DNA from 2 places in the Colwellia sp. BRX8-7 genome. Region 1 is predicted to be linked to the other one. Evidence: predicted binding sites of a transcription regulator. Region 1 holds the regulator's gene; the other holds the start of a gene.

The links. The regulator NrdR, encoded in region 1, represses ribonucleotide reductase genes. The targets are predictions, from matches to a motif close to AAACACNANATNTNGTGTTT.
Region 2: nrdA (class 1a ribonucleoside-diphosphate reductase subunit alpha) is a predicted target of NrdR. The motif match lies at 4,740-4,759, and genes of this name have one in related genera.

What each region holds. Positions count from the first base shown of each region.
Region 1 covers NZ_JACGVP010000023.1:23,851-30,868, reverse strand. The annotation lists gene H4J57_RS17705 (ATP-binding cassette domain-containing protein) at 1-570, shown strand, start outside; gene H4J57_RS17700 (ABC transporter permease) at 567-1,730, shown strand; gene H4J57_RS17695 (RNA polymerase sigma factor) at 1,763-2,365, shown strand; gene H4J57_RS17690 (hypothetical protein) at 2,362-3,051, shown strand; gene glyA (serine hydroxymethyltransferase) at 3,358-4,614, shown strand; gene nrdR (transcriptional regulator NrdR) at 4,844-5,299, shown strand; gene ribD (bifunctional diaminohydroxyphosphoribosylaminopyrimidine deaminase/5-amino-6-(5-phosphoribosylamino)uracil reductase RibD) at 5,300-6,436, shown strand; gene H4J57_RS17670 (riboflavin synthase) at 6,492-7,018, shown strand, end outside.
Region 2 covers NZ_JACGVP010000006.1:139,958-146,975, reverse strand. The annotation lists gene H4J57_RS07755 (diguanylate cyclase) at 1-558, shown strand, start outside; gene yfaE (class I ribonucleotide reductase maintenance protein YfaE) at 668-979, opposite strand; gene nrdB (class Ia ribonucleoside-diphosphate reductase subunit beta) at 1,062-2,192, opposite strand; gene nrdA (class 1a ribonucleoside-diphosphate reductase subunit alpha) at 2,327-4,600, opposite strand; gene H4J57_RS07735 (LysR family transcriptional regulator) at 5,178-6,089, opposite strand; gene H4J57_RS07730 (type 1 glutamine amidotransferase domain-containing protein) at 6,269-6,955, shown strand.

The DNA of each region.
Region 1 (7,018 bases):
GGTTCGGTATTAGTCGATGGTATTAATGTTTTAGAAGACCCTTTAGCGGTTAGGCAACGATTAGGAATCTTCCCGGACAAATTTGGTTTGTACGAGCGTTTAACTGCCTATGAACAAGTGGACTATTTCGCCAGCCTTCATGGTATGCAAGGAGCGAAGAAAAAAGCGGCAATAGCGCAAATATTTAAAGATTTAGAAATGGAAGAATTAGCGCATCGTAAAACGGTTGGCTTCTCGCAAGGGCAACGGATGAAAGTCACTTTAGCTCAGGCTTTAGTACATCAGCCGAAAAACTTTGTTCTTGATGAACCGACTCGCGGACTCGATGTAATGAGCACACGAGTTTTGCGCAATCACTTAGCCAAATTTAAAGAGAAAGGTCATTGTATTTTATTTTCATCACATGTCATGCAAGAAGTTGCTGCCTTATGTGATCGGGTAATTATTGTTTCTAATGGCAAATTAGCCGCACAAGGCACGCCACAAGAGTTATGTGATTTAGCGGGTGAAAAATTATTAGAAGATGCCTTTGTTAAATTAATTGGCTCAGATGAAGGAGTTGCCGCATGATCCAGTTTAAAGCATTATTAATTAAAGAATTAAGAGAAGCCTTTCGTGATAAACGTGCCTTGATGGTCGCGTTAAGTATGGGCTTATTCGCGCCAATAATGATTATGGTAATATCGAAAACCATGATCAAAGAAATCGTTGATAACCCCCCTATTTATGTGCAATTTACCGGCGCTGAATTTGCACCCAAATTGATTGAGAAGTTTGCCGTCAATAATATTTTACAATTTGCCGATGTACCTGAAGAAGAAAAGTACGCATGGCAAGAACGTAATATTGAAGTAGATATACCAAAAGATTTTGCTGAAAAAATGTTAGCGGGTCAGGCTATAGACGTTGTTTTACGTGCGGATTTTGGTAAAAAAGCCTCTAGTGCACCGATCCGAAGAGTCAAAGAAGTGGTACGAGAATACTCACTTGCTATCGGTTATAAGCGTTTACTGGTCAGGGGAGTTGATATTAATTTATTACAACCTATTGTTCTGCAAGAACAAGATACAGCACTTCCAACCAGCAATGCAGTGATGGTCTCGATGTTTTTAGGTATCTATTTATTGATGGGCGCTTTTGTTTCAGGGCTATCAATTGCCATTGACTCGAGTGCGGGTGAGCGGGAACGTAATGTTTTAGAGATGCTACTATGTCAGCCGGTCAGTACCCTTAAAATAGTGTTGGCAAAAATGACTTGTGCCAGTTCTATTTCAGTATTGTCTATTGTTATCATGTTGGTATTAACCACCGTTTCTGTTGGCTTTATTGATCTCACTAAAATAGGGGCAACCTTTAGTTTAAATGCCTTTAGTATTGCGGCCTTATTACTACTACTTATTCCACTATGTTTTTTTGCAACGGCTTTACAATTATTCTTTTCGTTTCAAGCGAAAAGTTTTAAAGAAGCGCAGTCAACCGTCTCTATGCTAATTATGCTTCCTGCTATGGTACCGTTTGCCATTATGATGATTGATGATAAGCCTGAATGGGTGAATTGGTTACCTATTTCAGGACAATCAATGTTGATGGAAGATGTTTTTAAGGGCTTACCTGTCGATTGGACTGTGCTTGCAAGTACCACCGCAATTACGGTGGGGATGACCGTGGCATTAGTGCTGGCACTCGCACAAAAATTAAAATCAGAAAAAGTGGTGATGTCATTAAGTTAATCTTTATGACAATACGCTGAGTTGGTATTAAGATGGATAACTCGATAGAATTAACATTACAGCAACAAGACCGCTTTCAAACGGCGTATCAACATATATTGAGTTATTCTTTGAAACGTACTGCAAATTATCAGCAAACATTCACCCAATGGATGACAGAGTATGAAAAATTACTCCGTCATATCATTACCGGATTTGAAGCAAAACCGTCAATTCAAGATGAGCTTTTTCAAGAAATAGCCCTCAATCTTTGGCGGGCACTACCTAGCTTTAGAAATGACTGTACGGTAAAAACTTTTGTCGCTCGTATTGCTCATAATGTTTTAGCTACGCATGTTGCCAAAGCAGTAAAAAGTGTCAAGGTAGAGCAAAGTATTGATGATATTTGCCAAGAGACAGAGCAAGATAAAATTCAACCTACACCCCATCAGAGCTTAGAAAAACAACGTAGACAACAACGTTTAGCTCAATCTATTAGGCAACTTAAACTTGAACAACAGCAAGTGATCACCTTAGCGCTCGAAGGTATGAGTTATCAAGAAATTGCCGATATTTTAGTGATATCCGTTAATCTTGTTGGTGTGCGTTTACAACGCGCAAAAATCGCTTTGAGTAAGTTAATGGAGGCGGTATGAACGAAGAAGATTCCCTGTTACATAAAAAAAGTAAAGTGATTTTATCTACTCAAAGTCAAGCTGAGGCGATACTTGATGTTGCAACTTTACCCAAGAATAAAGCGACTAAACCACTCGATAGTTCGGTAATTGATGAACAATGGGCGCAGATGAGCCAAGACTGGCAAAGCCAACCTATTATTAAAACCGATATTAACCGTTTACTTAAACAAACAAAGCAAAGAACTGTGTGGGCTAAATCTTTATTAGTCATAGATATTATGGCTACGTTGGCTATGTTGTTTGTAGCTAGCTATATGTGGCTCAGTGGATCGAAAGATCAAGCAACCATTATTTACTTAGGTGGTGGCGGCATTCTTTCCATTATTTTTGTAATATTTGCCATTAAAGCTCGTTTATCGGCATGGAAAATAAATTGTGGCAGTCCTGATAAAGCAATTGAACATGCCATTCTCGGTTGTCAGTCGTCTATTAGCTACATCAAGTTAATAAAGTTCTCTTGTCTCATTATTGGGCCCTTTGCCAATTGGTATGTTTTTGCTGTCACCGAGCAATTAGAAAAATCGCCCATTGTTGGTCTGGCTATTTTGAATATATTTCTGGTGAGTATTTGGCTTGTCAGTCAGTCTTTTTATATAAAAAGGCAAAAAGAGCTAAAACAACTAAATGATATTTTAATAAAATAAATATTGGTTATATCTTAATAAAATAGATTATATTTTGTTTTTCTGCTTTATTTCTGTTTTAAATTTCTTGTTATTGCTTTTTTTCTTCGTTATATTCTATTTGCTGTTAACGTTGATCAAAGCTGTAAAAGTTTTTATCGATAATAACAGCAACACTCTTGGCATATTAGATTACTAAATGAGCTAAAGCTTGTACCTTTATCCGTGTACAACTGAGCTGATTTCAGGCAATATACGCCGCATAAATTTTGCTATCCATTAGACAATTGTCTGTAACAGCTAAGGCTGAATAATTGAGGAAAAACCATGTTTACACGTGATATGAATATTGCTGATTTTGACCCGGAACTTTATCAAGCGATGAGCAATGAGAAAGTTCGCCAAGAAGAGCACATCGAACTTATTGCTTCAGAAAATTACTGTAGCCCGCGTGTTCTTGAAGCACAAGGTTCTCAATTAACTAATAAATATGCTGAAGGTTACCCAGGCAAACGTTACTACGGTGGTTGTGAATTCGTAGATATCGCTGAGCAATTAGCCATAGACCGTGCAAAAGAATTATTTGGCGCAACTTACGCGAACGTGCAACCTCATGCTGGTTCTCAAGCTAATGCTGCAGTTTTTCAAGCGCTTGTTACTCCAGGTGGTAAAGTGTTAGGAATGAGTTTAGCGCACGGTGGTCATTTAACGCATGGTTCTCATGTTAGTTTTTCTGGCAAGTCTTACGAAGCATTTCAATACGGTCTTCACCCAGAAACAGGTGACATAGATTACGAAGAAATGGAACGTTTAGCACAAGAACATAAACCAGAAATGATCATTGGTGGTTTTTCTGCTTTCTCTGGTGTTGTTGATTGGGCACGTATGCGTAAAATCGCAGACGGTGTTGGCGCATACTTTTTCGTTGATATGGCTCATGTTGCTGGTTTAATTGCCGCCGGTTTATATCCAAACCCAGTGCCACATGCGCATGTTGTTACTACAACTACTCATAAAACATTAGCCGGTCCTCGTGGCGGTTTAATTATTTCGGGTTGTGATGATGAAGCTATCTATAAAAAATTAAACTCTGCTGTTTTCCCAGGTGGCCAAGGTGGCCCATTAATGCACATTATTGCTGCTAAAGCGGTTGCATTTAAAGAAGCATTAGAACCTGAGTTTAAAGTTTATCAACAGAATGTTTTAGACAATGCTAAAGCTATGGTTGCTGTTCTTCAGGAACGCGGTTACAAAGTTGTTTCTAACGGCACTGAAAACCACTTGTTGTTACTTGACTTAATTGATAAAGATATTACAGGTAAAGATGCTGATGCTGCATTAGGCCGTGCCCATATTACGGTAAATAAAAACTCAGTACCTAACGACCCACGTTCTCCGTTTGTAACTTCTGGTTTACGTTTAGGTACTCCGGCTATTACGCGTCGTGGTTTTGGCGTTGTTGAAACTCAAGCATTAACGGGTTGGATTTGTGATATTTTAGACGATATCAACAATGAACAGACGGTTACTGATGTTAAAGCCAGTGTTAAAGAACTTTGTTCACGCTTCCCTGTATACGCGTAAATTAAGCTAACGACTTTAGTGTCTTAAGCGATATAGCTGTGGCACTTAAAGTCTAATGGGAAAAGCTATAAATAAGTTAATGTAACAATAGCTTAATTAGACTAAAATGGCCGCATTAGCGGCCATTATTGTTTCTGTCAATTAAACAGAGCTATGTGTCGAAAGTACCGAGTCCATTAAGATAAAAATATACTTATTGGGATTGGTATAACCTTTTTTGGAGCTTTCCATGTATTGTCCTTTTTGTAGAGCCTTAGATACCAAAGTCATTGACTCTCGTTTGGTCTCTGACGGTCATCAAGTTCGCCGTCGCCGCGAATGTCTAGCCTGTCATGAGCGCTACACTACCTTTGAAACTGCTGAGTTAGTTATGCCACGTATTATTAAAAATGATGGTTCACGTGAGCCTTTCAATGAAGATAAAATGCGTAATGGTTTAGTGCGAGCACTCGAAAAACGTCCGGTGAGTGTCGAGCAAGTCGAACTATCAATTAATAAAGTCAAATCAAAACTACGTGCCACGGGTGAGCGAGAAGTATCGAGTGAGTTGCTTGGTAATATCATCATGGAACAATTAAAAGAATTAGATAAAGTCGCTTATGTGCGTTTTGCCTCGGTTTATCGCTCTTTTGAAGATATTCGCGAATTTAGTGAAGAAATTGCGCGCTTAGGTAATGAAAAATAGATGAAAGAATTTTCAGCCGAAGATTACCGTTTTATGCAACGGGCTATAATGCTTGCCAAACAAGGACATTTTACCACCTCGCCTAATCCGCGCGTTGGTTGTGTTTTGGTAAAAGATGGTGAAATTGTCGGAGAAGGTTTTCATCAAAAAGCGGGTGAAGGTCATGCTGAAGTTAACGCGTTAGCAATGGCGGGTAAAAATGCGCAAGGTGCAACCGCTTATGTCACACTTGAGCCGTGTAGTCATTATGGGTTAACGCCGCCCTGTGCTAAAGGACTTATTCTTGCCGGTATTAAACATGTCATAGCGGCGATGGTTGATCCAAATCCTATAGTTGCTGGTAATGGTTTAAAAATGTTAGCCCAAGCGGAAATATCTTCGCAACACGGTTTGTTAAGACAAGCGGCTGAAGATTTAAATGTTGGTTTTATCAAACAAATGACCACAGGTTTGCCCTACGTCCGTTGTAAATTAGCGGCGAGTTTAGATGGAAAAACCGCGATGAAAAATGGTGAAAGTAAATGGATTACTTCCCCTCAAGCTCGACAAGATGTCCAGCGTTTACGTGCACAAAGTTGTGCGATTATCAGTGGTGCTGACAGTATATTAACCGATAATGCAAAAATGACGGTACGTTGGTCTGAGCTAGGAGAATTAAAAGCTAGTTATCAAAAGGAAGACGTTAGGCAGCCGATAAGAGTGATTATAGATACAAAAAATCGCTTAACGCCTAACTTAGCTTTATTTAATGAGCACAGCCCAATAATTTTAATTCGTCGTACCATTGAAAACATTCATCAATGGCCTCATTTTGTAAAGCAGGTGGTTTTACCTGTAGTCAATACATTAGCTAATGAACAACAGATTGACTTACATGCATTACTTCAATATTTAGCTAAGCTAAATTTAAATGATGTACTCATTGAGTCAGGTGCTCGATTAGCGGGTGCTTTTATTGAACAAAATTTAGTCGATGAATTGATTTTATATCAAGCCCCTAAATTGATGGGTGCAGACAGTAAAAGCTTAGTGAATATGACAAGCATTGAAAGCTTGAGCCAAGCAAAAGAACTAAATATAATTGATTTACGTATGATCGGCAAAGATATCCGTATTATTGCTAAACTTTTACCGTAAAATTTTAGTATGGTGTTGAGTTTTACTTGACCTAAAAATGACTTAAAGAGTGATTATGTTCACAGGAATAATTGAAGCAGTTGGTAGCATTCAAGCGATAAACATTACTGGACAGGGTGCAAGAATTGTTATTTCCACCGGTTTATTAGATATGAGTGATGTTAAATTAGGTGATTCAATAGCGACCAATGGCATTTGTTTAACCGTTGTCGCTTTTGACTCATCAACTTATAGTGCCGATGTTTCTAATGAAACCTTACAGCGTACTGGCTTTGTTGATTATCAAACAGGGCAGGCTGTTAATTTAGAAAAAGCCATGTTACCCACCACTCGTTTTGGCGGACATATGGTGTCTGGCCATGTCGACGCTGTGGTTGCAATAACCTCGATTGAACATAATGGTAATAGCCTAGAATACTGGCTTGAAATGCCAAGTGATTTAGCGCCATACATTGCCGAAAAAGGCTCTATCACGATTGATGGCACGAGCTTAACGGTTAACAGTGTCACCGATGATAAATTTCGTCTAACGATCGTTCCTCATACTAACGCGCAAACCATTATTGCTCAATATAAAGCGGG
Region 2 (7,018 bases), on a different contig from region 1:
AGCAAAGATGAAAAGGTGTCTGTAACAGTCAGTATTGGCTTATCATTAGGCAAGGACGATGAGATGAACTTAGAAGGCTTGTTAAAAGAAGCTGATCTTAGCCTATATGAAGCAAAGCACAGTGGTAGAAATAAAGTGAAGGTGCATCAAGAATCAACTACGGTTGCCGCTGAGGGTATTATCGATGAGTTACCGGTGACCAGTGAAGACGAATATCCAGGTATTGATGCTGAAATAGGTATTGGTAATGTGCTTGGAGATGAAGACCTTTTTGCTGAAATACTGGTGATGTTTTATGAAGACCATTCAAAAGACAGTGAAAAGATTCAACAAGCGATCAGTACTGATGATCAAACTGCTTGTAAACACTTAGTACATACCTTAAAAGGTGTTTCTTGCTCAGTAGGAGCTATGCAACTGTTTGAATTGACTAAAGCGCTAGATGAAGCGGTAAGTATTGAAGATACTGCGCGTTATCAACAATTGTATCAACCGGTTGCCGCAGAGTTAACTAAGGTTTTAGGCGGTATAGAAGTTAGGTTAAGCGCTCAATTATAAGTATAAGATTAATAGATGCTGATGATGAGTGACGGGTATATTTGTCGCTCAACATCTATACGCGTTGATTCTCCAATGTTTAAAGACCCGTTAGTAATCCTAGTATTAGTTATTCAACGATAAGTTTGATGTCACTCTTTGGCACACAACAGCAAGAGAGCACTTCTCCATCGCCAATAAAAGCGAGTGGCTCTCCTTGAGGGTAGCTAATTTCGCCTTCAACTAAGGTTACTCGACACGCCCCACAAAAACCGTCACGACAGTGATAATGCACTTCCACATTAGCCTTTTCTAAACACTCTAGTAAACTTTTATCGTTGGCTTGAAAGGTAATGGTTTTATTATCGACAAAAATACGATGAGCTTTCTTACTTTCAGACAATTTTTGCGGGCACATAGTCATATCATTAGCACTTTTCATTTAAAAAGGCTTAAACGCAAAATGTGCTAATGATGTGATAAGAAAGCATGATAATCGCTTCTTTATCTGGAGGTTAAAACCATTAAAGGTCAAAGCCATCAAAATCATCACTTGATACAGAAGAGTCGACTTGACCAACTAAGTAACTCGATATCTCTGTTTCTTGTGGAGCGACCTGAACATTGTCTGATACTAAGTAAGCATTCATCCATGGTAATGGGTTACTTTTTATATCAAAGGGTGCATCAAAACCAATAGCCGTTAAGCGTTGATTACTAATGTACTCAATATATTGATTTAATATTGCCGCATTCAAGCCAATCATTGAACCGTCTTTGAATAGGTACTGAGCCCATTCTTTTTCTTGTTCAACAACATCAAGAAATATCTGTAATCCTTGCTCTTTCATTTCTTGAGAAATGATTTTCATTTCAGGATCATCTCTACCGGATAACCAGTTATTTAAAATATGTTGAGTACCGGTTAAATGCAAAGCTTCATCTCGAGCAATAAGCTTAATAATTTTTGCGTTACCTTCTAATAACTCACGCTCGGCAAAAGCAAATGAACAGGCAAAGCTGACATAAAAGCGAATGGCTTCTAAAGCGTTGACCGAACAAACAGCCAAGTATAAGCGCTCTTTAAGCTTGCGAGTTGATACTTCAATCATTTCACCATCGACTTCATAGGTACCGTCACCTTGTGACTGGAGTAGTTGTGTGGTGATGATCACGGCATCAAAGTATTTAGAAATACTGGATGCACGCTTTAAAATAGCTGGGTTAACAACGATGTCGTCAAATATTTCACTTGGATCTGAAAACAAGTTTCTCAAAATATGCGTGTAAGAGCGAGAATGAATGGTTTCACTGAAAGCCCAGGTTTCTATCCAAGTTTCTACTTCTGGTAATGAAACCAGCGGTAAAAACATCGCATTCACCGAGCGTGCTGCCATAGAATCAAGCAAAGTTTGATATTTTAGGTTGGAAATGAAAATATGCTTTTCTGAAGGCGTTAAACTTTGCCAATCAGATCTGTCTTTTGATACATCAATTTCTTCAGGACGCCAAAAAAACGATAACTGTTTTTCAATAAGTTTTTCAAAGGCGATAAAACGTTGTTGGTCATATCGTGAGACATTGACACTGTTACCTAAAAACATTGGCTCGAGTAGCGCATTATTAGGAACTTGATTAAACGTGGTGTAGGACATCTATTACTCCTTGATAACACGCATGAAAGTCACAGCCTGTTATCGAAATTTTGTTTTTAAAAATTATAGGTATGACTGATTATGCTCAAAGCTCCATTGTTAAAAAACAATGAAGCTTTTTTTTGTGCGCACAATTAAATTTTACATGCGCCGCCTTCACAGTCTTCTTCTTCTAATCCGAGCATATTCTCAGACGCACCATCACGGGTGTTATGGTAATACATGGTTTTAACGCCTAATTTATAAGCGGTTAAAATATCTTTTAAGATTTGCTTCACCGGTACTTTTCCGCCTTCAAAGCGTGCAGGGTCGTAGTTAGTATTTGCAGAGATGGTTTGGTCAATAAACTTCTGCATGATACCCACTAGCTGCAAGTAACCTTCGTTATTTGGAATATTCCAAAGTAACTCATAGTTACCCTTTAATCTTTGATATTCAGGTACAACCTGTTTTAAAACACCATCTTTACTAGCCTTTATACTGATTAAACCTCTTGGTGGTTCAATTCCATTTGTAGCATTTGAAATTTGTGATGAAGTTTCAGATGGCATTAACGCGGAAACCGTTGAATTTCTTACGCCATGTGTCTTGATACTCTCTCGCAAAGTTTCCCAGTCAAGATGAAGGGGTTCACCGGTAATGCCGTCAATGGTCTTTTTATAAGTGTCAATCGGTAAAATACCTTGCGATAAACGTGTCTCATTAAATTTAGGACAAGCGCCTTTTTCTTTTGCTAATTCATTTGATGCTTTTAATAAATTAAATTGAATGGCTTCAAAGGTACGGTGAGTTAAATTGTTAGCACTGCCATTTGAATAATACACGCCGTTTTTAGCTAAGTAATAAGCATAGTTTATTACGCCTATACCTAATGTTCTTCTGCCTATAGTGGCATTGTAAGCAGCTGGCATCGGGTAGTTTTGATAATCAAGTAAACTATCAAGCGCTCGAACTGCAAGGTCTGATAAACCTTCTAATTCATCTAAGCTTTCTATTGCGCCTAAGTTAAAGGCTGACAAAGTACAAAGGGCAATTTCGCCATTTGGATCATTAATATCATTCATTGGTTGTGTCGGTAGCGCAATCTCTAAACACAAATTACTTTGGCGAATTGGTGCTTGTTTCGGATCGAATGGGCTGTGCGTATTACAGTGATCAACATTCTGTAAATAAATTCGACCTGTGCTGGCACGCTCTTGAGCAAATAAGGTGAATAACTCAATAGCTTTAATGCATTTTTTACGAATTGAATCATCAGCTTCATATTTTACATACAAGGCTTCAAATTTCTCTTGGTCTTCAAAAAAAGCATCATAAAGGCCAGGAACATCGCTCGGGCTAAAGAGAGTAATAGACTCTCCTTTAATTAAGCGTGTGTACATAAGCTTATTGAATTGCACGCCATAATCTAAATGACGGACACGATTTTCTTCAACACCTCGGTTATTTTTAAGGACCAGTAAGCTTTCAACTTCTAAATGCCAAAGTGGGTAGAATAACGTAGCTGCCCCGCCTCTAACTCCCCCTTGTGAACAACTTTTAACAGCCGTTTGAAAATGCTTGAAAAACGGAATACAACCGGTATGAAAGGCTTCACCATTACGTATCGAACTACCTAAAGCGCGAATACGGCCAGCATTGATGCCAATGCCTGCTCGTTGTGAAACATATTTAACAATAGAGCTAGAAGCCGCGTTTATTGAGTCTAAACTGTCACCACATTCAATTAATACACAAGATGAAAATTGACGAGTAGGCGTACGTACCCCTGCCATAATAGGTGTAGGTAACGATATTTTGAAGGTTGAAATCGCGTGATAAAAACCTTCAACATATTTTAAACGTGTTTCAACAGGATATTTAGCAAATAAACAAGCGGCCACTAAGATATATAAAAACTGAGCACTTTCGTAAATTTCACCCGTTACCCGGTTTTGGACAAGGTATTTACCTTCTAATTGTTTGACTGCGGCGTAACTAAAGTCTAAATCGCGAGGATGAACAAGAAATTTTTCCATTTGTTCAAACTCTGCTTCGCTGTAATCAGCTAGAAGATGTTCATCATATTTACCATTTTCTACCATACTAACAACATGGGTAAATAATTTAGGCGGCTCAAATTGGCCGTAGGCTTTTTTACGTAGATGAAAAATAGCCAAACGTGCTGATAAATACTGATAATCAGGTGTCTCTTCTGAAATAAGATCAGCGGCGGCTTTAATGATAGTTTCATGAATGTCAGCAGTCTTGATACCGTCGTAGAATTGAATATGAGATTTCAACTCAACTTGTGACACCGAAACGTTATCAAGGCCTTCAGCAGCCCAAGTGATAACTTGATGAATTTTTTCTAAATCGATGAGTTCTTTTTTGCCGTTACGCTTACTTACAAAAAGATTATTAGTCATGAAGAGCCTGTCATTTATTAATTATGCTGGTCGCTTTATTTACCTAACGTTGTCAACTAAAGAAAACGTTAAGTGAACACTTATCAGTATTATATTTCCCTAAAATGTAAATTAGCACAAAAAAACATCTGAACAACAAATACACTATATATAGGGGTTTTCTAAAAACTGATCACAAGATAATGAGGTTTGGCTGTTTTTGCAAGTGATAAAAAGCATAGTTTTTAATAACTTTCTTTAGAGTAAAAGTTCAGTTAGTAACGACTAACTTAGTAGTGCTTTTTATTTTTGATATTACAAAAACGCAACGTTTATTTTAATTAATTTTTGTGGGTAATTTATTTTTAAATAAAATTACCCGTTTATTGGTTGTTTTTGTCAGCTAAAACTTAATTTCTAATAAAAACAACACGTTGCTTTTTTTTAAGCAGGAAGGGCACTAAATGAACAATAATGCTGATATAGACTGTTTAGGTTAAGCGTTACGATGACAACTTGTATAAAGTTTATCCGCTAGTTATTAGTAGATCATAAGAGCGGTTGGTCCACACAAAAATATATACATTAATAAGTGGGGTTATTGCTTTTTTATTATACTTTGGCTGGTGAAATACTCTTTTAAGAAGTTAAGTAATAAGCGCAGCTTTTTGGAATTGGCTGTACCAGGCGGGAAGACACCAAAGACATTAATGTCGCTAAAAGCATAATCATCTAGCACTGTTTCTAAAGTGCCTGCTTTTATTTTTGGCCAAGCATCGTAAATAGGAATACGGCCCAGACCATGCCCTGCTTCAACAAAGGCAGTACGTGCGGCGGCATTATTGGTACTAATACTGCCTTTTGTGGTGACACTGAACGAACGACTGCCCTTAGTCAAGGTTAACACTCCAGAGGTTAATTTATAAATAACCCATTGGTGGTCGCTTAAATCAGCCGGTTTAGTGGGGCGGCCAAATTGCAGAAAATATTCAGGTGCGCCACAAAGGCATGTTTGTAGCGTCGCCAGTTTAGTTGCTTGTAAACCAGAGTCAGGTAAGGGGGCACCGCGAATCGCTAAATCGATACCTTCTTTCATAATATTAACGACCTCATCAGTTAACATCACATCGAGTGCTATTTTGGGATAAATTTTTTTAAATTCGTTCAGCGCCGGCACAACGGTCTGCAAACCAACATTTACCGGGCACGTTATTTTAAGTAAGCCGATAGGTTCATTTTTGAAATTTTCAATTTGCTGATTGGCGGCACTGGCTTGCTCAGCAATAACTCGACAGCGTTCATAATAGGCTTGACCCGCTTCGGTAAGGTTAATCGCACGTGTTGAACGATTAAGTAACTTTACCTCGAGCTGCGCTTCAAGCTTCTTCAAATGATAACTTACTACTGCTCTTGATAGTCCTAAATGTTTAGCGGCTGCACTTAAGCTACCTTGTTCAATGACTTGAGCGAATACAACCATACTTTTGAGTTGTTCAAATGAGATATCCATAACAGCACCTATTGAGGTAATAACTAGCTAATATTTGACTTTGCTAATCATTGTATCAATTATTGATACAATGATGTCAGTTTTATCTGCATTGTTCATGTTTGTTCTTAGGCATATACTAGCTACATAGAAGAAACGAACACCTAAACTCACTTATATAACCAAACGGATGAATGATAATGACTAAACAAATATTAATGGTACTTACTTCACATGATGAGCTTGGTAACACAGGCCAAAAAACCGGTTTTTGGGTTGAAGAATTTGCCGCCCCTTATTATGCCTTTATCGATGCGGGTGTCGAAGTTACTTTAGCAACACCTAAGGGTGGACAAGCACCAATAGACCCAACTAGCACACTTGAAGACTTTCAAACAGCTGCGACAGACCGTTACGATGCAGACAGCGAAGCACAAGCTAAAATCGCTAATACGCTAATATTGGCTTCTGTTAATGAAGCTGACTTTGATGCAGTATTCTATCCTGGTGGTCATGGTCCATTATGGGATCTTACCGACAATACTGACTCAATTACTTTGATTGAAAACTTTCTTAACGCCGGAAAAGCTGTTGCAACAGTTTGTCATGCAAGTGCTGCCTTGTTAAATGTAAAACAACCTTCTGGTGATTTTGCTGTTAAAGGCAAAGCCGTAACCGGTTTTACTAACAGTGAAGAAGAAGCGGTTCAACTAACTGAAGTTGTGCCATTTTTAGTAGAAGATGAATTGATTAAACGTGGCGGCGAATACCAAAAGGCTCAAGATTGGCATGCCTTTGCAATTCAAGATGGCCTCATTATTACCGGTCAAAACCCAGCTAGCTCGGCATTAGCCGCTGAAAAATTATTAACTCACCTTTCAGCATAGGTACTTAGAACAGACAACTCGATTAGCTAACCTGTTTAGCTAATCGATTTAACGCTTTATCTT